DNA from 4 places in the Pseudomonas sp. LBUM1671 genome. Region 1 is predicted to be linked to each of the others. Evidence: predicted binding sites of a transcription regulator. Region 1 holds the regulator's gene; each other region holds the start of a gene.

Region 1 (5,395 bases):
CGGACTCGCTGAGGCGATCGGCTGCATCCTTGTCCATCAAGCCTTTCTTCACGGCGATGCCGCGCAGAACGTCAGCGTCCATGCCTTTGCCGTCATCGGAGATGGACAGCAGGATGTGGTCGCCTTCCTGCTCAGCGGACAGGATCACCTTGCCGCTGCGAGGCTTGCCCATCGCTTCGCGTTCGGCCGGCTCTTCAATACCGTGGTCGACCGAGTTGCGCACCAAGTGGACCAGCGGGTCGGCCAGGGCCTCGACGAGGTTCTTGTCGAGGTCGGTTTCTTCGCCGACCAGCTCCAGGTTGATCTCTTTCTTGAGCTGGCGAGCCAGGTCGCGAACCAGACGCGGGAAGCGCCCGAAGACTTTCTTGATCGGTTGCATCCGGGTCTTCATGACCGCGGTCTGCAGGTCGGCCGTGACCACGTCTAGGTTCGACACGGCCTTGGACATGGCTTCGTCGCCGCTGTTGAGGCCCAGACGGACCAGGCGGTTACGCACCAGAACCAGTTCGCCGACCATGTTCATGATTTCGTCGAGACGCGCGGTATCAACCCGCACGGTGGTCTCGGCTTCACTGGCCGGTTTTTCCGGTGGTGGCGCGGACGGTGCACGGGCTGGAGCCGGTGCAGCGGCAGCCGCTGGCTTCGGCGCTTCGGCTTTCGGCTCGGGCGCCTTGGCAACCGGTTTCGGCGCCGCAGCCTTGGCGGCTGGAGCAGCGACTGCTGCACCTGTGCCGACTTCGGTGAACTTGCCTTTGCCGTGCAATTCGTCGAGCAGCGACTCGAACTCGTGATCGGAGATCAGATCGCCACCAGCCGCTTTAGCGGTTGGCGCAGCCGGCGCAGGTACGGCGGCAATGGCCGATTCCAGCGCATCCACCGCAAAGTTGCCCTTGCCGTGCAGTTGATCGAGCAATGCTTCGAATTCGTCGTCGGTGATGTCAGAGCTGTCGCCTGCCGCTTTCGGGGCAGCCGGTGCAGCGGGCGCTGCCACTGCGTCGACAGCGAACTGGCCTTTGCCGTGCAGTTGATCGAGCAACGACTCGAACTCGGCATCGGTGATTTCGTCGCTGGCCGCAGAATCCGCAGCAGCCACTGGAGCAGCTGCCGGTGCTTCGGCTTGAGCCTTGACGGCGTTCAGCGAGTCCAGCAGTTGTTCGAATTCGTTATCGGTGATGTCGCCCGACTCTTCAGCGGCCGGTGCTTCGACCACTTCAGCCACCGGTGCAGCTTCATCAGCCGTTTGCGGCTCGGCCAGACGGGCCAGTGCCGCGAGCAATTCAGGCGTGGCAGCCGTGATCGGGCTGCGTTCGCGCACTTCGGTGAACATGCTGTTCACCGCGTCCAGCGCTTCGAGAACCACGTCCATCAGTTCCGAGTCGACGCGACGTTCACCCTTGCGCAGGATGTCGAACACGTTCTCGGCGATGTGACAGCACTCCACCAGCTCGTTGAGCTGGAGGAAGCCGGCGCCCCCTTTTACAGTGTGAAAACCGCGAAAAATTGCATTGAGCAAATCCGCATCATCCGGTCGGCTTTCCAGCTCGACCAGCTGTTCGGACAGTTGCTCTAGAATCTCGCCGGCCTCAACCAGGAAATCCTGAAGGATCTCTTCATCGGCGCCGAAGCTCATTAAGGGGGTGCTCCTGAGGTCTAAAAACCTAAAAAACCTAAAATGCTAAAACTCTAAAATCCTAGGCTGGATAACAAATCGTCCACATCGTCCTGACCGGACACAACGTCTTCTCTTTTATCGGCATGAATCTGCGGACCTTCACCCTGAGAGAGATGTTTTTGCGGATCTTTTTCAGCGAGCATCGCATCACGGTCATGTTCGATACCCGCAAAGCGGTCTACCTGGCTGGCCATGAGCACGAGCTTGAGCAAGTTGCTTTCAACTTCGGTGACCAATTGGGTTACGCGTTTGATCACTTGACCGGTGAGGTCCTGGTAATCCTGGGCCAGCAGAATGTCATTGAGGTTGCTCGACACCGTGCGATTGTCTTCGCTGCTGCGTGTCAGGAAACCGTCGACCCGCCGAGCCAGTTCGCGGAACTCTTCGGCTCCGACTTCGCGACGCATGAACCGACCCCAATCCGTGCTCAACGCCTGGGCTTCTTCGCTCAGGCTGTTGACCAGCGGCGTGGCGTTCTCCACCAGGTCCATGGTGCGGTTGGCGGCAGCCTCGGTCAGCTTGACCACATACCCCAGGCGCTCGGTGGCGTCCGTGATCTGCGACACTTCCTCGGCTTGCGGCATGTTCGGGTCAATCTGGAAATTGACGATCGCGCTATGCAGCTCGCGAGTGAGCTTGCCCACTTCCTGATACAGGCCGCGGTCACGGGTCTGATTGAGCTCATGGATCAGTTGCACGGCGTCGCCGAACCTGCCTTTTTCAAGGCTTTCGACCAGTTCGACCGCGTGTTTTTTCAGGGTCGATTCAAAATCGCCCAATGAAGATTCTTTATGCTCCATAGCTCCCCCGTGGCGCAGTGGATCAACCGATGCGTTCGAAAATCTTCTCGATTTTTTCTTTCAACGCCTGGGCCGTGAAGGGTTTGACCACATAGCCGTTAACACCGGCCTGGGCCGCTTCGATGATCTGCTCGCGCTTGGCTTCTGCAGTCACCATCAGCACTGGCAGGTGCTTGAGCTTTTCATCGGCGCGTACGTGACGCAGCAGATCGATACCGGTCATGCCAGGCATGTTCCAGTCCGTTACCAGAAAGTCGATGCTCCCGCTGTTGAGAACCGGAATGGCGGTAGTGCCATCGTCAGCCTCGACCGTGTTGGTGAACCCAAGGTCACGCAACAGGTTTTTTATGATCCGCCGCATCGTTGAGAAGTCATCAACGATGAGGATTTTCATGTTCTTGTCCAATTCGACCTCCAAGCAGTCTTAAACGCGCCCAGCACCTGGACGCGCCATTTCAATCAATCCGGCAATGCATTCGATGACTGTCTGGAGCACAACAGATCGCGACCGGTGCAGTTCAACACCCCACCGGCCTCGTTCGCAGTGTCCCCACACTGCCTTCAGCGCGCTCGCCACTCCCCCAAACGCCCCCGCAAACGGGCCGCGCACTGGCTATGTAACTGGCTGACCCGCGATTCGCTGACCCCCAGGACCTCACCGATTTCCTTGAGGTTCAGCTCTTCGTCGTAGTACAGCGCCAACACCAGTCGCTCACGCTCCGGCAAATTGGCAATCGCGTCCGCCAGCGCTGCCTGGAAGCGTTCATCTTCCAGATCGCGTGACGGCTCCAGATGTGCACTCGCGCCATCCTCGTGCAGCCCTTCGTGTTCGCCGTCCTGCAACAGATCGTCGAAACTGAATAACCGGCTGCCCAGGGTGTCGTTCAAAATCCCGTAATAATCATCGAGACTCAATTGGAGTTCGGCCGCAACCTCATGATCTTTAGCGTCACGACCGGTTTTAGCTTCAATCGAGCGAATTGCGTCGCTGACCATCCGGGTATTGCGGTGGACCGAACGTGGCGCCCAGTCCCCCTTGCGTACTTCATCGAGCATCGCGCCACGGATTCGAATGCCCGCGTACGTCTCGAAACTCGCGCCTTTGCTGGCGTCATATTTGGTCGATACTTCAAGCAGGCCAATCATCCCGGCCTGGATCAGGTCTTCAACCTGAACACTGGCCGGCAGACGGGCCAGCAAGTGGTAAGCAATGCGTTTGACCAGTGGCGCGTAACGCTCGATCAGCTCGTACTGCGCATCACGTGCCGACTTCTTGTAGAGGTTGTAGCCACTGGCTGTCATAGGACGGGTCCTGCGGTCTGTTGCACGAGGCGCTCGACGAAAAACTCCAGGTGCCCACGCGGGTTGGCAGGTAACGGCCAGGTGTCGACCTTCTGCGCGATTGCCTTGAACGCCAGGGCGCACTTGGAACGCGGGAAGGCTTCGTAGACGGCGCGCTGCTTCTGCACAGCCTTGCGCACGCTTTCGTCGTAAGGCACCGCGCCAACGTATTGTAGGGCGACGTCGAGGAAGCGGTCCGTGACCTTGGTCAACTTGGCGAACAGGTTGCGACCTTCCTGCGGGCTCTGGGCCATGTTGGCCAGGACGCGGAAGCGGTTCATGCCGTAGTCGCGGTTCAGCAGTTTGATCAACGCGTAGGCATCCGTGATCGAAGTCGGCTCGTCGCAGACCACCAGCAAAACTTCTTGCGCGGCGCGAACGAAACTGACTACCGAGTCACCAATGCCCGCAGCGGTGTCGATCACCAAGACGTCGAGGTTGTCGCCGATATCGCTGAAGGCCTGGATCAGGCCGGCGTGTTGGGCCGGGCTCAAATGAACCATGCTCTGCGTGCCGGACGCGGCCGGGACGATGCGGATACCGCCGGGGCCTTGCAACAGCACGTCGCGCAGCTCACAGCGGCCTTCGATCACGTCGGCCAGGGTACGTTTGGGTGTCAGCCCCAGCAGGACGTCGACGTTCGCCAGCCCCAGATCGGCGTCCAGCAGCATGACGCGCCGGCCGAGCTCAGCTAGAGCCAGGGACAAGTTCACTGACACGTTAGTCTTCCCGACGCCACCTTTGCCGCCGGTCACCGCGATCACCTGTACGGGATGCATGCTGCCCATGTTATTTCTTTACCTTGTCTTGCATAGACGGAGGCCACATTACTGGCTGCGCGTTCATCAACTGAACAATGCATGGCAGACCATCGATGTAGGTACAAAAACTGTTCATTAGTACCTCAGCCAACCTGCTTGGTCGGGCTGTGGTAAATATCAGCGAACATGTCAGCCATGGCTTCTTCGCTGGGTTCTTCCTGCATTTGCACGCTTACGGCGCGACTGACCAACTGATGACGACGCGGCAGATGCAAATCATCCGGAATACGCGGGCCATCGGTCAGGTAAGCCACCGGCAATTCATGACTGATCGCCAGGCTCAACACCTCGCCCAGACTTGCCGTTTCATCCAGTTTAGTCAGGATGCAGCCAGCTAGCCCGCAGCGCTTGTAACTGTGATAAGCGGCCGTTAGAACCTGTTTCTGGCTGGTGGTTGCGAGAACCAGATAATTTTTTGACTTGATGCCACGTCCAGCCAGGCTTTCGAGCTGCATGCGCAGGGCCGGATCACTGGCCTGAAGGCCCGCGGTATCGATCAGCACCACGCGTTTGCGCAACAAGGGATCCAGCGCCTGCACCAGCGATTGGCCCGGATCGACGTGAGTGACCGACACGTTGAGAATCCGGCCCAGGGTCTTCAATTGTTCCTGAGCACCGATACGGTAGCTGTCCATGCTCACCAGCGCGATGTTTTGCGCGCCGTATTTGAGCACGTAGCGGGCCGCGAGCTTGGCCAGGGTGGTGGTCTTGCCCATGCCGGCCGGGCCGACCATGGCAATCACGCCGCCCTCTTCCAGTGG
Region 2 (5,395 bases), 1.2 Mb from region 1:
TGCCGCTTTGGCAAAGCCGCCCAACTCGACGATTCGGGTGAACACGCGCATGGCGTTAAAGCGGTCCATGGTCAGAGCGCTCCAAGTGATTGTTTAGAATTTGCAAACAGTGATAGCAGTTTTAGCCGGTTTATCTTGTTTCTGTCGAGGTCAACACTAGGGTCTTACACCACAGGGAGTTGATTTCATGCAAACACGTCAATTGGGCAAAAATGGCCCGCAGGTTTCGGCCATCGGTCTGGGCTGCATGGGCATGACCGATTTCTACACGACCGGTGTTGACACCCGCGAAGCCATCGCCACCCTGCATCGGGCGCTGGAATTGGGGATCAACCTGCTCGACACCGCTGACATGTACGGCCCGCACACCAACGAAGAACTGATCGGCAAGGCCATTGTCGGCAAGCGCGAGCAGGTGTTCCTGGCCAGCAAGTTCGGCATCGTCCGCGATCCGTCCAACCCCGGCGCCCGGGGCGTCAACGGTCGCCCGGAGTACATTCGCGACGCTATCGACGGCACGCTTAAACGCCTGGGCGTTGAAACCCTGGATTTGTACTACCAGCACCGCATCGATCCGCAGGTGGCCATCGAGGAAACGGTCGGCGCAATGGCCGAGTTGGTCAAAGCCGGCAAGGTGCGTTATCTGGGCTTGAGTGAAGCGTCAGCCGACACGCTGGAGCGCGCGCACAAGGTTCATCCCATCAGCGCCCTGCAAAGTGAATATTCGCTGTGGAGCCGCGATCAGGAAGAAAATGGTTGCCTGGCCGCATGTCAGCGCCTGGGCGTTGCCTTCGTCCCTTACAGTCCATTGGGTCGAGGTTTTCTGACGGGCGCACTGAAAAGCGCGGATGACTTCGCCGCCGACGATTACCGTCGCTTCAGCCCGCGCTTTCAAGGGGATAATTTTGCGAAGAACCTGTTGCTGGTGCAGCAAGTTCAGGCCCTGGCCGCCGACAAAGGGGTGACGGCGGGCCAACTGGCGTTGGCCTGGGTGCTGGCGCAAGGTGATTATCTGATCCCGATTCCGGGGACCAAACAGCGTAGATACCTTGAAGAGAATGTTGCTGCACTGGAGGTAAAACTCAGCCGTGACGAGTTGCACGCGCTGGAGGCGATCTTCCCGGCCAATGCCACCGCTGGCTTGCGCTATCCAGAGGAAGTCATGAAGTTGCTTGACCGGTAGCCAGGCCTGGCCCACTCAGCCTGAGTGGGCCAGCACACCTAGCGTCAGGCCTTGGAGCTGACGCCACCATCGGTAGGAGGCACCGTCGTGCCATTGCCCTTGCCGTAAGTCTGCAAGTTCTGCAGTACGTAGATTGCTGTCTTGAACTCCGGGATCAGGCCAGCGGAATACTTGTCGCCCTTGATGCTGTTGCTCTGGATGGTGTCCAGTTGCGTGGCGAAATACTCCAGCGCATTGAATTTTGCATCCGGGTCTTTCTGCACGCCGAACCGGTCAAACTTGTCGCCGGCATTCATCAATGTCATCCACGTAATGTCGGAAATCAGCCCCTTGCCTCTCAAAAAGGAACTGAGATTGCCCAGTTGTTTGGCGGAGACATTTTCCGGATCGAAACCTTTTACGTTTCGATGGATTTTCATTGCATCCATTTTCGCCGTGCTCAGCGCGTTTGGATTGCTCCCCACCAGTGACAGCATTTGCTTGATCCGGGCGCTTTGCTTGATAGGCTTGCCGCCGCCCGTATCCTGAACCAATAAACCTGCCTTGGATGTCCAAGCCCCGGCGTAGCCGATAGTCATGATTGCACTCCCGACGGCGTGACCATAAAAAACTCCTTGTTAACCCCGATTTAGAGCGGCCAAGTATCAGCGTGGCAACTTGCCATACCAACAAGTATTTCCGGTTTTTACAATTTTCGTACATTCACGATACAAAGCACCAAGTGCCTTGATTCATTGGTCTATACCAACTCGCCGTCATTGGACTGGCAGCTGATCAACCTCGTTTGTATCCACATCGACACCTTCATGACCCGACCGTCCGTCACCCCGCCCGCATCTTGTACGTTCGTACCTAAAGCTCGTCTTTCGCAGGCCGATAGCCCTTCGAAGCGCCGATCTTTTGATCGAAAACCACAATAAAAACGCTGCACAAGGACCGGTCCCATGCCCGCATTCCGCACCATCCAGGCTCGCTACACGCTATTTCTGGTCCTGTTCATCCTGCTGTTGTTTGTCCTGACAGTGGTCGGCATCAGCCAGTTGGTCGCGCCTAAACTTCGTCACACCGAAGAACAGGTCGCCCTCAACCGCATCGCCGAAGTGGCCGAGCAAATCCAGGGCGAACTGAACAAGGTTCAAGCGCAACAACGCAGCATCACCCAGACCATTGCGTTGCTCGACAGCGCCGCCATCGACACCGTCCTGCCGGGACTGGTCGATCAGTACGGCGAGTTGAAAGTGTTCGGTGGCGGGATCTGGCCGTTGCCCGGCCAGCGTGAGGCCGGACGCAACAAGTTCAGCACCTTCTGGCACCGCGACGCCTCGGGCAAGCTGGCGGTCAATACCTTCTGGAACAGCGACGCGGCCCCCAACTATTACGACCAGACCTGGTACAAGGGCGGCATGCAAACCCCGCGAGGCCAATGCGCCTGGGCCGCGGCCTACAAAGATGACGCCAGCGCCGAGCCACGCACCAACTGCGCCATGGCCATTCAGAAAAATGGTGCGGCGTATGGCGTCTCGACCATCGACGTGACCCTGGGCTTTTTCAATGACCTGATCGCGCGCAAGGAAAAAGACCTCGGCGCGCAAATGCTGATCGTCGAGGCCGACGGCAAGATCATCAGCAACAGCTCGCGGATCAATGGGCCGATTGTGCTGAAGAACATCAGTGAACTGGCCGGCAACTCGCCATTCGCCAGTCAAGTGAAGGCCGGCCTGCAAAACCGTGATCAGTCGCAGCGTGTCGAGTTCGACAACAACGGCGAAGCCAACACCTTCTTCATGCGCCCGATCGAAGGCACGCCGTGGTTCCTCGCCACCGCCCTGCCCACCAAGCTGATCACCGCCCAGCGTGACGACGTGCTCAGCACCTTGAGCCTGCTGCAAATTCCGATGGTGATCCTGCTGGTGTTGCTGCAGATCTACGCGATTCGCCAACTGATCCAGCGCATGAAAATCCTCAAGGCCAACATCGACGCCCTGTCCGCTGGCGATGCCGATTTGACCAAGCGCATCACCATCCGCGCCGAAGACGAACTGGGCGCCATCGGGCACTCGGTCAACGCGTTCATCATTTATCTGCAGAACATGATCGGCGAAGTCACCCAAGCTACCGGCGCCATGGCGTCCAGTCTCGACAACCTGCAACGCACCTCGGCCCACACCAGCCAGATTCTGGTGCGGCACGCGTCTGAAACCGATCAGACGGTGACGGCGATTACCGAGATGAGTTCGACGGCTGAAAGCGTCGCGCAGAATGCGGCCGAAACCGCGGCCTTCACCCAGCGCGCCAATGAAAACGCCGACCGTTCGCGGGTCGTGGTCGGAGAAGCGTCCAGCAGCGTGATCGCGTTGATCGACGAGGTGGCGAGCGCTACTCATAAAGTCGAAAGCATGCAGGAGGATGCGCAGCGCATCACCGAGATTCTCGGGGTGATTGGCGCGATTGCCGGGCAAACCAACTTGCTGGCGCTCAACGCCGCCATCGAAGCAGCCCGGGCCGGTGAGCAAGGTCGCGGTTTCGCGGTGGTCGCCGATGAAGTCCGCGCCCTCGCCGCTCGCACCCAGGCCAGCACCTCGCAAATCAATGAAATGCTCAAGCGCCTGACCCAAGGCGTGAGTTCGTCGGTGAGCGCCATGGAAAACACCCAGGCCAGCTGCCAGTCCGCCGCCGATGCCACGGCGCGGGTCAACACGGGGCTGGATGAAATGGCCGGCTCGGTCAGCCACATCAACAGCCTGAGCACGCAGATCGCCACCGCTGCCGAGCAGCAAAGCGCGGTAACCGAAGAGATCAACCGCAGCATGGTGCAAATCCGCCACATGGTGGATGAGCTGGTGAAAAGCGGCCAGGCCAGTGAGCTCAACACCCAGCAACTGCTGCAAGCCAACGCGCGCGTCAGCTCGATCATGGGGCGATTCAAGGTGCGTTGACCGCTGCCCGATGACACAAGCTCCCTGTGGCCAGGGAGCTGGTGTAGTAAAAGGTTGTGGTGGTGCGGAGCTTTTGTGGCGAGGGGATTTATCCCCGTTCGGCTGCGCAGCAGTCGTAGATTTTTTGGGGCCGCTTCGCAGCCCATCGGGGATAAATCCCCTCACCACAACAGCCCCCTTCAACACAATGGCTCAGCGTTTGCTGTATTACTTCGAAACAACCTCGTATCTCTTCGCGGCAAAAAATGGTCAAAATGCATCTTATTTTGGCCGCCACCCCGAGACGAAATCCCCATGCGAACCCACCTGCGTCTGGTCGCCCTGAGCGCCCTTTTCATCTCCTCCCTGGCCCAGGCCGCCGACCTGGTCCCGATCGAAGTCCACCGTGACGCCAACTGCGGCTGCTGCAAAAAATGGATCAGCCACCTGGAAGCCAATGGCTTCAAGGTTGAAGACCACGTCGAATCCAACATGAGCGAATTCAAGCAACAGCACGGCGTGCCTCCACGCCTGGCGTCGTGCCACACCGGCCTGATCAACGGCAAATTCGTTGAAGGTCATGTGCCGGCGGATCAAGTCCTGGCCTTGAGCAAACGCGATGACCTGCTGGGTGTTGCGGCACCGGGCATGCCCATGGGCTCGCCGGGCATGGAAATGGACGGCATGAGCGATGCCTACCAAGTGATCGGCCTGAAAAAGGACGGCACTGATGTGGTGGTGGCGGACTACCCGGCCCATTGATCGGCGGCGCCTACATCGGGCTGTTTTTTGCGGCATTCGGTGCCGCGACCTTGCTGCCTTTGCAATCCGAAGCGCTGCTCGTGGGCCTGTTGCTCAGCGAGCAGTACTGGCTGTGGTCGCTGCTGGCCGTCGCGACGCTGGGTAATGTCCTCGGCTCCGTGGTCAATTGGTGGCTCGGCTGTCGCCTCGAACGGTTTCGCGACCGACGCTGGTTTCCTGTCAGCCCGCGCCATCTGGAACAGGCCCGAAAACACTATCAACGCTATGGTCACTGGTCATTGCTGCTGAGCTGGGTGCCTATCATCGGTGACCCGCTGACGCTGGTGGCCGGCGTCATGCGCGAGCCGCTGGGTCGGTTCCTGCTGATCGTGACCCTCGCCAAAGGTGCTCGTTACGGGGTGCTGGCCCTGGCCACGCTGGGCTGGATCGGTTGAACGATCAGCGGCGGCAATTGCCTGTGTTTAATGTCGCCCTAATCATGCCGATCCAGCATCGGCCGTTTCCTACGGAGTCCACCCATGTCCCTTGCTCTTTC
Region 3 (5,395 bases), 2.7 Mb from region 1:
CGATTTTCGAAACCACCGGTTGGTGCCAGCCGTGCGCACGCCTGCAAAACAACCTCGGCTCCGGGACGTTTCAGGCGGTGCGCGGACATGGCGGAATCACGGCCCGGGTGTTACAAGGTGGAATTATTCGCCTGGACGATACGGTGAGCGTCGAGCCTGTTCCAGCCAGCGGCTATGCTCCGTTCAACGTTCGTTGAGTCACTCTGTAGCTTCTACACATTCAGCAACGTCTACCTGACGAGGCCCAATATGACCAGCCGCCTGAACCCCGACGACCAGAAGCATGTCGAAGAGTACCTGCAACTGTCCCAGCACCGAGTCGAGCGCCGGCCCTTCCGGCCGTGGATGCTCCTGGTGGTGGTGTTGGCAGTGACCATTGGATTAGGCCTGTTGAGCCGATTTATCAGTTACCTGACGCTATGAGCTGCCTCGCGCTCGCTCGGTTGACTGCACCGATTTCTTTTAGCCTTGCGAGATATCCCTATGACTCATCGTATTGTCATCGTTGGCGGCGGCGCCGGCGGTCTGGAGTTGGCTACCCGTCTGGGTAAGACTCTGGGCAAACGTGGCACGGCCAGTGTGATGCTGGTCGACGCGAACCTGACCCACATCTGGAAGCCGTTGTTGCACGAAGTGGCGGCCGGGTCGTTGAACTCTTCCGAAGACGAACTCAACTATGTTGCCCAGGCGAAATGGAACCACTTCGAGTTCCAGCTCGGGCGCATGAGCGGGCTTGATCGCGCGCAGAAGAAAATCCAGCTGGCCGCCACTTACGACGAAGCCGGCCTGGAACTGGTGCCAGCGCGTGAAGTGGCTTACGACTCGCTGGTGATTGCTGTCGGCAGTACCACCAACGATTTCGGCACTCAAGGCGCGGCGCAGCATTGCCTGTTCCTCGACACCCGCAAACAGGCCGAGCGTTTCCATCAGCAATTGCTCAATCACTACCTGCGCGCCCATGCCGGACAAACCGACAAGGTCGAGCAGATCAGCGTCGCCATCGTCGGCGCCGGTGCCACCGGGGTTGAGCTGGCCGCAGAGCTGCACAACGCCGCGCATGAGTTGGCGGCTTACGGCCTGGACCGGATCAAACCGGAAAACATGCACATCACCCTGATCGAAGCCGGCCCACGGGTACTGCCAGCCCTGCCGGAACGCATCGGCGGGCCTGTGCATAAAACCCTGGAGAAACTCGGGGTCAATGTGATGACCAATGCCGCGGTCAGCGAAGTGACTGCCGACAGCTTGATCACCGCCGACGGCAAAGTGATCAACGCCAGCCTGAAAGTCTGGGCCGCCGGCATTCGTGCACCGGGTTTCCTCAAGGACATCGATGGCCTGGAAACCAACCGCATCAACCAGCTGCAAGTGCTGCCGACCCTGCAAACCACCCGCGACGAAAACATCTTCGCCTTCGGTGACTGCGCGGCGTGCCCGCAACCGGGTACCGATCGCAACGTACCGCCGCGCGCGCAGGCCGCGCATCAGCAGGCTTCGTTGCTGGCCAAATCGCTGAAACTGCGGATCGAAGGCAAGGCGTTGCCGGAGTACAAATACACCGACTACGGCTCGCTGATCTCGCTGTCGCGTTTTTCGGCTGTGGGTAACTTGATGGGCAACCTGACCGGGAGCGTGATGCTCGAGGGCTGGCTGGCGCGGATGTTTTACGTGTCGCTGTATCGCATGCACCAGATGGCGCTGTATGGCGCGTTTCGTACGGCGATGTTGATGTTGGGCAGCAAGATCGGACGCGGGACTGAGCCGCGGTTGAAGCTGCACTAATCCCAACCACTGTGGGAGCGGGCTTGCTCGCGAAGAGGGAGTGTCAGTCGACCTACAAGTTGTCTGACCCACCGCTTTCGCGAGCAAGCCCGCTCCCACATTTGGTCTGCATTGTTTCTGGAGATCTGTGTCTCACTGTATCTCCCGCCACGAATTCTCCCCTTCGCTTACAAACTCCCCCTTGCGCGACACAGTAGCGATACACCCCGCCCTTTAAATGGCCACATCCGAGCAAGGCAACTCGCCCGCTACGGTTATCGCCGCACTCACGTGGCGTCCTTTATCGAACGGTTGTGTCGTGCAACCCAGGAGTATTGAAATGTCCCGTACTACCAAAAACACTATTGGTCTGCTCGGCGCTGTGCTGGCCGGCGGCATGATGTTGTCCGGTTCCGTATTCGCTGCGCAGCCGTTGACCCAGGGCTACCTGCTGGCCTCGGCTGAACAAGTGGTGAAAACCCCTGAAGGCAAGTGTGGCGAAGGCAAGTGTGGCGATGCGTCGATGGCGAAGACCGATACGGATGGCGACGGCAAAGTCTCCCGCGCCGAATTCCAGAAAGTCGCGCCGAAGTCCAACTTCGACAAGATCGACACCAACCATGACGGCTTCATCGACGAGCAAGAGGCTTACGACAACGTGAAAGCCAACTTCGAAGCCAATGGCAAGAAAATGCCAAAAGGCCTGTTCGAGCACCTGAAAGACCAAGACGGCGCCTAAGCCTTCAAGTACAAAACCGCGCTTTTCCTTCGGGAAGCGCGGTTTTTTTCGTCTGGCGGATTTACACCTGGAAGCGCTGGACCATGGTCCGCAAGGAATTGGCCAATTGTGAAAGCTCGTGGCTCGAAGCGCTGGTCTGATCCGCACCGGCAGCGGAACGAACCGACAGGTCGCGAATGTTCACCAGGTTGCGATCGACTTCCCGCGCCACTTGCGCCTGTTCTTCAGCCGCGCTGGCGATCACCAGGTTACGTTCGTGAATTTGGTGGACCGACGCCGTGATGGTCTGCAACGCCTCGCCCGCACGCTCGGCCAAAGCCAAAGTGCTGGCTGCTCGGGTCGAGCTGGCTTGCATGGAATCCAGCGCCTGGGTTGAGCCACTGCGCATGCCCTGGACCATTTGCTCGATTTCCTGGGTCGATTGCTGCGTGCGATAGGCCAGCGCACGCACTTCGTCGGCCACCACCGCAAACCCTCGACCGCTTTCCCCGGCCCGCGCGGCTTCAATGGCCGCGTTGAGCGCTAGCAGATTGGTTTGCTCGGCGATCGCCCGAATCACATCCAGCACCTTGCCGATGTCCTTCGACTGGTTGGCCAGGGATTGCACCAAACCGCCGGTGATCTGCACATCGCTGGCGAGTGCACTGATGGCCGTGACGGTTTCGCTGACGCGCTCCTGGCCAACGTGCGCGGACTCACTGGATTGGCGCGTGGCGTCGGAGGTCGACACGGCATTGCGGGCAACCTCCTCCACTGCCGTGGTCATTTCTGTCACGGCGGTGGCCGCTTGTTCAATTTCGTTGTTCTGTTGTTGCAGGTTCTGCGTGCCGTCGAGGGTGACCGCGTTCAACTCATCAGCCGCCGTGGCCAATTGCGCCGCCGAACCGCTAATACCTTGCAGGGTTTCCCGCAGATTCTGTTGCATGGTCGCAAGGGCCTTGAGCAAGCGGCTGACTTCGTCGTTGCCATGGGTTTCGATGGGGCGAGTCAGGTCGCCTCGGGCGACGTTTTCTGCGGCGTGCAAAGCTTCGCCCAGCGGTTTGACGATGCTGCGGGTCAGCAGCATGGCCAGGCCAACGGTGGCCAAGGCTGCGAGGGCGATGAACAGGCTGACGATCATTCGCGATGTTTCGTAATGCGCTTCGGATTTCTGGCTTTCGGCGGCGACTTGTTTGGCGAACAGATCGGCCAGGTCATTGAGCTGTTTACCGGAGCCATCGACCACGGTTTTCATGTCCACCAGCAGCAGCTTGGTCAGTTCGTCACGGCGTCCCTGCTCCGCCAGTGAGAACGATTGGGCAATGCCGGCACGATACGCCGCGAAGGTGGTTTTGAACTGGTCATACAAGGCCTTGCCTTCGACGGTGTTGACCAACTGGTCGTAGGCGGCAATCTTCTCGCTCAGCTCTTTGTCGCGGGTGTCCATCTGGCCGCGATACACAGCAATGTTCTTCGGGTCCTGATCGAGGGCCATGCGCAGGGAAATGGTGCGGATGCGCAGCATGATCTCGCGGATCTCATCACCGCCGCGGATACTCGGCAGCCATTGTTTCTCCAAGGCCACCTCGCTGTCGCGAATGCTCGACATTTGCCCCAGCGCGAAAACCCCGAGCAAGGCGACCAACACAGCAATCAGAGCAAACCCCAAGGCAGCCCGAGGTGCGATATTCAACTGACGAAGCAACATAACGAACGCCCTATTCTTGTAGTACTTGGATAAGGGGCGTTGTTTCGGCAGTCCCCGTCGCCTCGTTATCGGCAAGTTGTACGATGACTGAAGTGTGTTTTTATGAAGACAAAAAAAATCCCCGTATCTTTCGATACGAGGATTTTTAATATGGTCGGGGTAAGGGGATTCGAACTCCTGACATCCTGCTCCCAAAGCAGGCGCGCTACCGGACTGCGCTATACCCCGGTAAAAAAAAGGCACCTTTTAAAGGCGCCTTCTGCGAACAGAGCTTTTGGCGTCTGATCTTAAGATCTGATCCCAGCGTTAACTGGTTTCAAAAATGGTGGGTCGTGTGGGATTCGAACCTACGACCAATTGGTTAAAAGCCAACTGCTCTACCAACTGAGCTAACGACCCAAAAATGGTCGGGGTAAGGGGATTCGAACTCCTGACATCCTGCTCCCAAAGCAGGCGCGCTACCGGACTGCGCTATACCCCGGTTTGAAATTGGCTCCGTGACCAGGACTCGAACCTGGGACCCAATGATTAACAGTCATTTGCTCTACCGACTGAGCTATCACGGAACTACATATTTCAATTACAACGTTTGACGCTTTGTTGCACTCTCTTCGACCCGTTCGCATCGCTGCGTTCGTGTGTCTGAGGCGCGCTATTCTACAATCTTAAGCACCTCTGTCAACCCCTTAAATTGCATTCAAGTTAATGATTTGCAACTTATTTCAGATTCCTGCTTGGGGAGCAGAAACCCTTACGGGCGACTTACTGCGGGGCGCACTTTACAAGCCTTTTCCTTTCAGTTCAACAACCTGACGAAAAAAAGGCCTCGCGATGCGAGGCCTTGTTTATTTCACCGCCGTGACGGGTCAGGCAAATACGATCTCGTCGTTCTCCACCTTGCCGACAGCCGTGTCGCCAGGCATGAATCGACCGGACAGAATCAGCTGTGCCAGCGGGTTCTCGATCCAGCGCTGAATCGCTCGTTTGAGCGGCCGCGCGCCGTACACCGGGTCGTATCCCACCGCGATCAGCTTGTCCATGGCCTCTGGACTCAGCTCCAGTTTCAGCTCGCGCTCAGTCAGACGACTGCGCAGACGACCCAACTGGATCTCGGTAATGCCCGCGATCTGATCCCGCGCCAATGGCTCGAAGATCACGACTTCGTCGACCCGGTTAATGAACTCCGGACGGAAGTGTGTGGAAATCGC
Region 4 (5,395 bases), 3.2 Mb from region 1:
CCGTTTGCAACCGTTGGCTTTCAGGGCCTTGCGGATGCCGCGGAAAATATCGGTCAGGGCTGCTTCTTCGCTTACCGCCATACGCAGCGGGTGATCGAGCTTGATTCCGGTGAATTCCAGTGCGGCTGCTTCAATATTCGCGCCTTCAAAAGGCTCGACACGGAAGAAATAGGTGTGATCGGGGTACACAAACCCTTTTTCATCCATGGCGATCGTGGTCGCGGCGATTTCCAGCAAGGCGTCAGTGGCAGAGTTGAAACCACCGGTTTCAACGTCGACAACAACGGGCAGGTATCCACGGAAGCGCTCAGCCATCGGGTGGCGTGAACCACCTCCGCCGCCTTGACCGTCCTGTTCGTCGTCGAAATGGTCTTCACTCACGCGTGTTCCTCCAGCAGGCGCCAGCGCAGTTTTTCACCGGCGCGCAGCGGGATTACGGTCAGCTCGCCAAATGGCAGGCTGGTCGGGGCGGTCCACTCATCGCGGACCAGGGTGATGCGATCGGTGTTCGCCGGCAGGCCATAGAAGCGCGGGCCGTTGAGGCTGGCGAAGGCTTCGAGCTTGTCCAGCGCGTTGCGCTGTTCGAAGGCTTCGGCATACATCTCGATCGCTGCATAAGCGGTATAGCAACCGGCACAGCCGCAAGCGGCTTCCTTGGCGTGCTGGGCGTGCGGCGCCGAATCGGTGCCGAGGAAGAACTTGTCGCTGCCGCTGGTAGCGGCGTCGAGCAGGGCTTCCTGATGGGTATTGCGCTTGAGGATCGGCAGGCAATAGAAGTGCGGCCGAATCCCGCCCACCAGCATGTGGTTGCGGTTGTACAGCAGGTGATGCGCGGTGATGGTCGCGCCAACGTTGGCCGAAGCCTCGTTGACGAACTGCACGGCGTCTGCGGTGGTGATGTGTTCGAATACCACTTTGAGCGTCGGGAAACGCTCGACCACACGACGCATGTGCTCATCGATGAAGAGTTTTTCGCGGTCGAACACATCGACATCGCCACGGGTGACTTCACCGTGAATCAGCAAGGGCATCCCGACGTCGGCCATGGCCTCAAGTGCAGGGAAAATCTTGTCGATACTGGTGACACCAGAATCCGAGTTGGTGGTCGCGCCGGCCGGGTACAGCTTGGCGGCGTAGACGAAGCCGCTGGCCTTGGCCTCGCGAATTTCGTCGGGCTGGGTGCGGTCGGTCAGGTACAGCACCATCAACGGTTCGAAACGACTGCCGGCCGGGCGGGCAGCGAGAATCCGCTGGCGATAGCCGTCGGCTTCAGCGGCGTTACGCACCGGAGGTACCAGGTTGGGCATGATGATTGCGCGACCAAAGGTGCGCGCGACATCCGCAACGGTATTGGTCAACACAGCACCATCGCGAAGATGAATATGCCAGTCGTCGGGACGCAGCAGGGTCAGGCGGTCGGACATGAGGGGATTCCAGGCGGGTCAAACTCTGGGGAATGCTACCGGAAAAGACTCTCTCAGGCACTCGCTATCAAGTTTTGCAGGAAGCTTCCGATATCCAACAGGTATGCCGTAAATATGTGTATCGGTCTTTTTGTTGTAGAAGCCAGTGGAGCCTCCCGTGCGCCAGCGTTATTTAGCCTTGCTCAGTGTGTTTGCCAGCCTCCCTGCGATGGCGCTCACTTTCCAGACGCGTCTGGAGAGCATCGAGTGGACGGTCGAAGGTGACAAGTTCGAATGCCGCCTGACTCAACCGATCACCGATTTCGGTTCGGGTGAATTCGTGCGCCGTGCCGGCGAGCAGGCGACGTTTCGTCTCAAAGCCTACAACGCGATGATCGGCGGCGGTTCCGCGACGCTGCTGGCGGCCGCTGCGCCGTGGCAACCGGGACGTGGCGACATCAACCTGGGCTCGGTGAGAATCGGCAGCGGCAATGTGTTGTTCAACAGTTCGCAGGTTCAGGCCGGGCGCCTGATCAGCGGGTTGATGGACGGCCGCAGCCCGGTCATCCGCCATTCCTCTGGCGATGGTCGCGTGTCTGAGGTGCGCCTGTTGCCGGTCAAGTTCAGCAAGGCTTTCAACGACTATCAGGGTTGCGTCGCGAAGCTGCTGCCGAAGAATTTCGAGCAGGTCAAACAGTCCGAGATCGGCTTCCCGGGTGAAGGCGTCGATCTCAATCCGCAAGCCAAGGCGCAGTTGCAGGTGATGCTGGAGTTCATGAAGGCGGATCCGACGGTCAATCACATCGAACTCGACGGGCACTCCGACAACAGCGGCAATCGCCTGACCAACCGCGAGCTGTCACGCCGCCGGGCGCTGGCGGTAATGGAGTATTTCAAGGCCAATGGCATCCAGGAATCGCAGATCACCATGCGTTTCCACGGTGAACGCTATCCTGTGGTGCCAAACACCAATGCCACCAACCGCGCGAAGAATCGCCGGGTAGCCGTGCGCCTGGAACGGGTGGCACCGACCGAGAAAGTCGCCCCTCAAACCACCACGCCGGGAAGCTCCTCGGCGACCTCCTGAGCCAGCTGAATTCGTCGCTCGCTCGACAGAATCTGTCGCTTCGTCGTCATAAGCTGTCGCGCCTCTGTAAATTATTCCGTATGACCGGTAGACTTCACGGCTTTCCGTAGAACCCCGTGGAGTGATGGCATGGCGGACGTAAACAAGGTCGTTCTGGCGTATTCCGGCGGCCTGGACACTTCGGTGATCCTCAAGTGGCTGCAGGATACTTATAACTGTGAAGTCGTGACCTTCACCGCTGACCTGGGTCAGGGCGAAGAGGTCGAACCTGCACGCGCCAAGGCTCAGGCCATGGGCGTGAAAGAGATCTATATCGACGATCTGCGCGAAGAATTCGTGCGTGATTTCGTTTTCCCGATGTTCCGCGCCAACACCGTTTACGAAGGCGAGTACCTGCTGGGTACTTCCATCGCTCGTCCGTTGATCGCCAAACGCCTGATCGAAATCGCCAACGAAACCGGCGCTGACGCCATTTCCCACGGCGCCACCGGCAAGGGCAACGACCAGGTTCGTTTCGAACTGGGCGCCTACGCACTCAAGCCAGGCGTGAAAGTGATCGCCCCTTGGCGCGAGTGGGACCTGCTCTCCCGTGAAAAGCTGATGGATTATGCTGAAAAGCACAACATCCCGATCGAGCGCCACGGCAAGAAAAAATCCCCGTATTCGATGGATGCCAACCTGCTGCACATTTCCTATGAAGGCGGCGTGCTGGAAGACACCTGGACCGAGCACGAAGAAGACATGTGGAAATGGACCGTCTCCCCGGAGAAGGCTCCAGACAAGGCGCAATACCTGGAGCTGACCTACCGCAACGGCGACATCGTGGCACTGGACGGCGTCGAAATGACCCCAGCCACCGTGCTGGCGACCCTGAACCGTATCGGTGGCGAACACGGCATCGGCCGTCTCGACATCGTCGAGAACCGTTACGTGGGCATGAAGTCCCGTGGCTGCTACGAAACCCCAGGCGGCACTATCATGCTGCGCGCTCACCGTGCGATCGAATCGATCACCCTGGACCGCGAAGTGGCTCATCTCAAAGACGAGTTGATGCCTAAATACGCCAGCCTGATCTACACCGGTTACTGGTGGAGCCCTGAGCGTCTGATGCTGCAACAGATGATCGATGCGTCCCAGGCACACGTGAACGGCGTTGTGCGCCTGAAGCTGTACAAGGGCAACGTGATCGTCACCGGTCGCAAGTCCGACGAATCGTTGTTCGATGCCAACATCGCGACCTTCGAAGAAGACGGTGGTGCTTACAACCAGGCCGACGCGGCGGGCTTTATCAAGCTCAACGCCCTGCGCATGCGCATTGCTGCAAACAAAGGCCGGAAGCTTTTCTGAGACCTTTGAAGCTGCAACGACGGTAATGGAAATGTGGCCTTGTCGGTGACAAGGCCACATTTCTGAAAGAGGGATGTTTCCTGCCGTGCATCATGTTTCAACTTTCTTATTGTTGTTACAAATACGCTTTCGTCTGCTTTTGCGCTCCGATTGCCCTTCGAGCGCTGTCTTCTGCTACCGGTATTCAAGCCATCATCGTCATGCCATGCGAGCTCAAATTGTAGGCAACCCAGAACGCAGTGCTGTTGCGCTTCTTTGTTTGTTTCGCATGCTTGTGTGCGCCTTCCTTCAGCAATGCCTCTGAATCAGTACACGTGAGAAACACGATAACGCGCGCAGGGTTTTCCTGTGGTTGCTGGACCTTTTCCATCAAGGTGTTGAAATCCATTTTGCTGCTCATCCATCGTGCGTCGACGATGTGCAGATCCTTTAACAGCACCGTTGAGCGTACGTGATGCTCAATCAACGGCTCAGGTGTGCCTCCTTGTGGTTGATCGGCATCGCTCATGGCCTTTATGAAATGCTTTCCTTTTTCAAAATCAGAGGGCGCGTAAAGCGATCTATAGTTGAAGTTTAGTGTGGCGAAGAACAGGAAGAGCAAATAAAAAGGGAAGCTGATAAGGAACCAGATATAGATCTCTCTCTCCTCATCGCCGAGAAAGGGAAGAGAAATAGCGGCCGATGTTTCAGACAGGGTTGCAAATATCGCGATGATTGTCATGGGGTTGGAGATTCTTGTTTTTAATTTGTTCATGTTTTTTGCTCATGAAAGATTGTCTTTTCTCGATGGGTTCGTGGAAGTTAAGAGTGCTGGTAAGTTAAAGATGTGGCGGAGAAAGCTGTCTACTGTTTTGGTGATTTCCTCTTAGTTGATTTGTTAGTGGGGGTCATAGTAACTGTATTGTTTGTGAGTCGGGTATTTTTGTTTTTATAAGTCTATGGTGTTGCTGTTTTTCAAGTGTTGCCTGATGTAAGGCTTGGTGTAATGGGTCTATTCAGGGTTTAACTGTCCGGTGTGAGTGTCGGCTTGACAATATCGGTTACTTTTTAAGCGTAGCTCAATCGTCAGCGCTTGCCGGATCTCTCTGTCAGCTTCTGGTTTCTTTGATTTCTTGATGTAAATCGATACAAAAACAGTTTTGAAAGCACAGCGCTGGCTGGGCGATAAAATTTAAGACACACAGTATTTGTCTGATTTTTGTAAGACATATCCTGCTTGTTTGTAGGGAATGTCTCTCGCTGCGGGTGGGCGAGGGGGGCGGCGTGCCACGGATGAAACGACTAGGCTATTGTGCGGGCTCTAAAAATTCGAACAGCGAAATTGGACTTGCCCATGAATAAAGTGCTGATCGTGGATGATCACCCCGTCATTCGTCTTGCGGTACGTATGCTGATGGAGCGTCATGGCTACGAAGTCATTGCAGAAACAGATAACGGCGTGGATGCGTTACAACTTGCCCGCGAACTTATGCCGGATATTGTCATTCTGGATATTGGAATACCGAAGCTGGACGGGTTGGAAGTCATCGCGCGTCTGACCTCTACGGCAATGCCTCTT

The links. The regulator FliA, encoded in region 1, starts transcription of late flagellar genes. The targets are predictions, from matches to a motif close to CTAAAGTTTNNNNNNNNNNNGCCGNTAA.
Region 2: the regulator FliA is predicted to act here: its motif matches at 2,036-2,063, upstream of ACA060_RS13480 (methyl-accepting chemotaxis protein).
Region 3: the regulator FliA is predicted to act here: its motif matches at 4,253-4,280, upstream of ACA060_RS24720 (methyl-accepting chemotaxis protein).
Region 4: the regulator FliA is predicted to act here: its motif matches at 1,491-1,518, upstream of ACA060_RS22880 (flagellar protein MotY).

The regions. Positions count from the first base shown of each region.
Region 1 is NZ_CP166782.1:1,747,455-1,752,849, reverse strand. It holds gene ACA060_RS07900 (chemotaxis protein CheA) at 1-1,630, opposite strand, end outside; gene ACA060_RS07895 (protein phosphatase CheZ) at 1,684-2,472, opposite strand; gene ACA060_RS07890 (chemotaxis response regulator CheY) at 2,495-2,866, opposite strand; gene fliA (RNA polymerase sigma factor FliA) at 3,034-3,774, opposite strand; gene fleN (flagellar synthesis regulator FleN) at 3,771-4,601, opposite strand; gene flhF (flagellar biosynthesis GTPase FlhF) at 4,718-5,395, opposite strand, start outside.
Region 2 is NZ_CP166782.1:2,912,467-2,917,861, reverse strand. It holds gene ACA060_RS13495 (LysR family transcriptional regulator) at 1-69, opposite strand, end outside; gene ACA060_RS13490 (aldo/keto reductase) at 188-1,183, shown strand; gene ACA060_RS13485 (hypothetical protein) at 1,228-1,761, opposite strand; gene ACA060_RS13480 (methyl-accepting chemotaxis protein) at 2,128-4,119, shown strand; gene ACA060_RS13475 (DUF411 domain-containing protein) at 4,414-4,860, shown strand; gene ACA060_RS13470 (YqaA family protein) at 4,860-5,294, shown strand; gene ACA060_RS13465 (alpha/beta fold hydrolase) at 5,379-5,395, shown strand, end outside.
Region 3 is NZ_CP166782.1:5,344,589-5,349,983, forward strand. It holds gene ACA060_RS24700 (MOSC domain-containing protein) at 1-197, shown strand, start outside; gene ACA060_RS24705 (DUF3094 domain-containing protein) at 250-423, shown strand; gene ACA060_RS24710 (NAD(P)/FAD-dependent oxidoreductase) at 484-1,782, shown strand; gene ACA060_RS24715 (HvfA family oxazolone/thioamide-modified RiPP metallophore) at 2,102-2,500, shown strand; gene ACA060_RS24720 (methyl-accepting chemotaxis protein) at 2,562-4,187, opposite strand; tRNA gene ACA060_RS24725 (tRNA-Pro) at 4,339-4,415, opposite strand; tRNA gene ACA060_RS24730 (tRNA-Lys) at 4,511-4,586, opposite strand; tRNA gene ACA060_RS24735 (tRNA-Pro) at 4,592-4,668, opposite strand; tRNA gene ACA060_RS24740 (tRNA-Asn) at 4,678-4,753, opposite strand; gene clpB (ATP-dependent chaperone ClpB) at 5,054-5,395, opposite strand, start outside.
Region 4 is NZ_CP166782.1:4,937,402-4,942,796, reverse strand. It holds gene rnt (ribonuclease T) at 1-381, opposite strand, end outside; gene pyrC (dihydroorotase) at 378-1,424, opposite strand; gene ACA060_RS22880 (flagellar protein MotY) at 1,582-2,490, shown strand; gene ACA060_RS22875 (argininosuccinate synthase) at 2,620-3,837, shown strand; gene ACA060_RS22870 (hypothetical protein) at 4,022-4,591, opposite strand; gene ACA060_RS22865 (response regulator transcription factor) at 5,171-5,395, shown strand, end outside.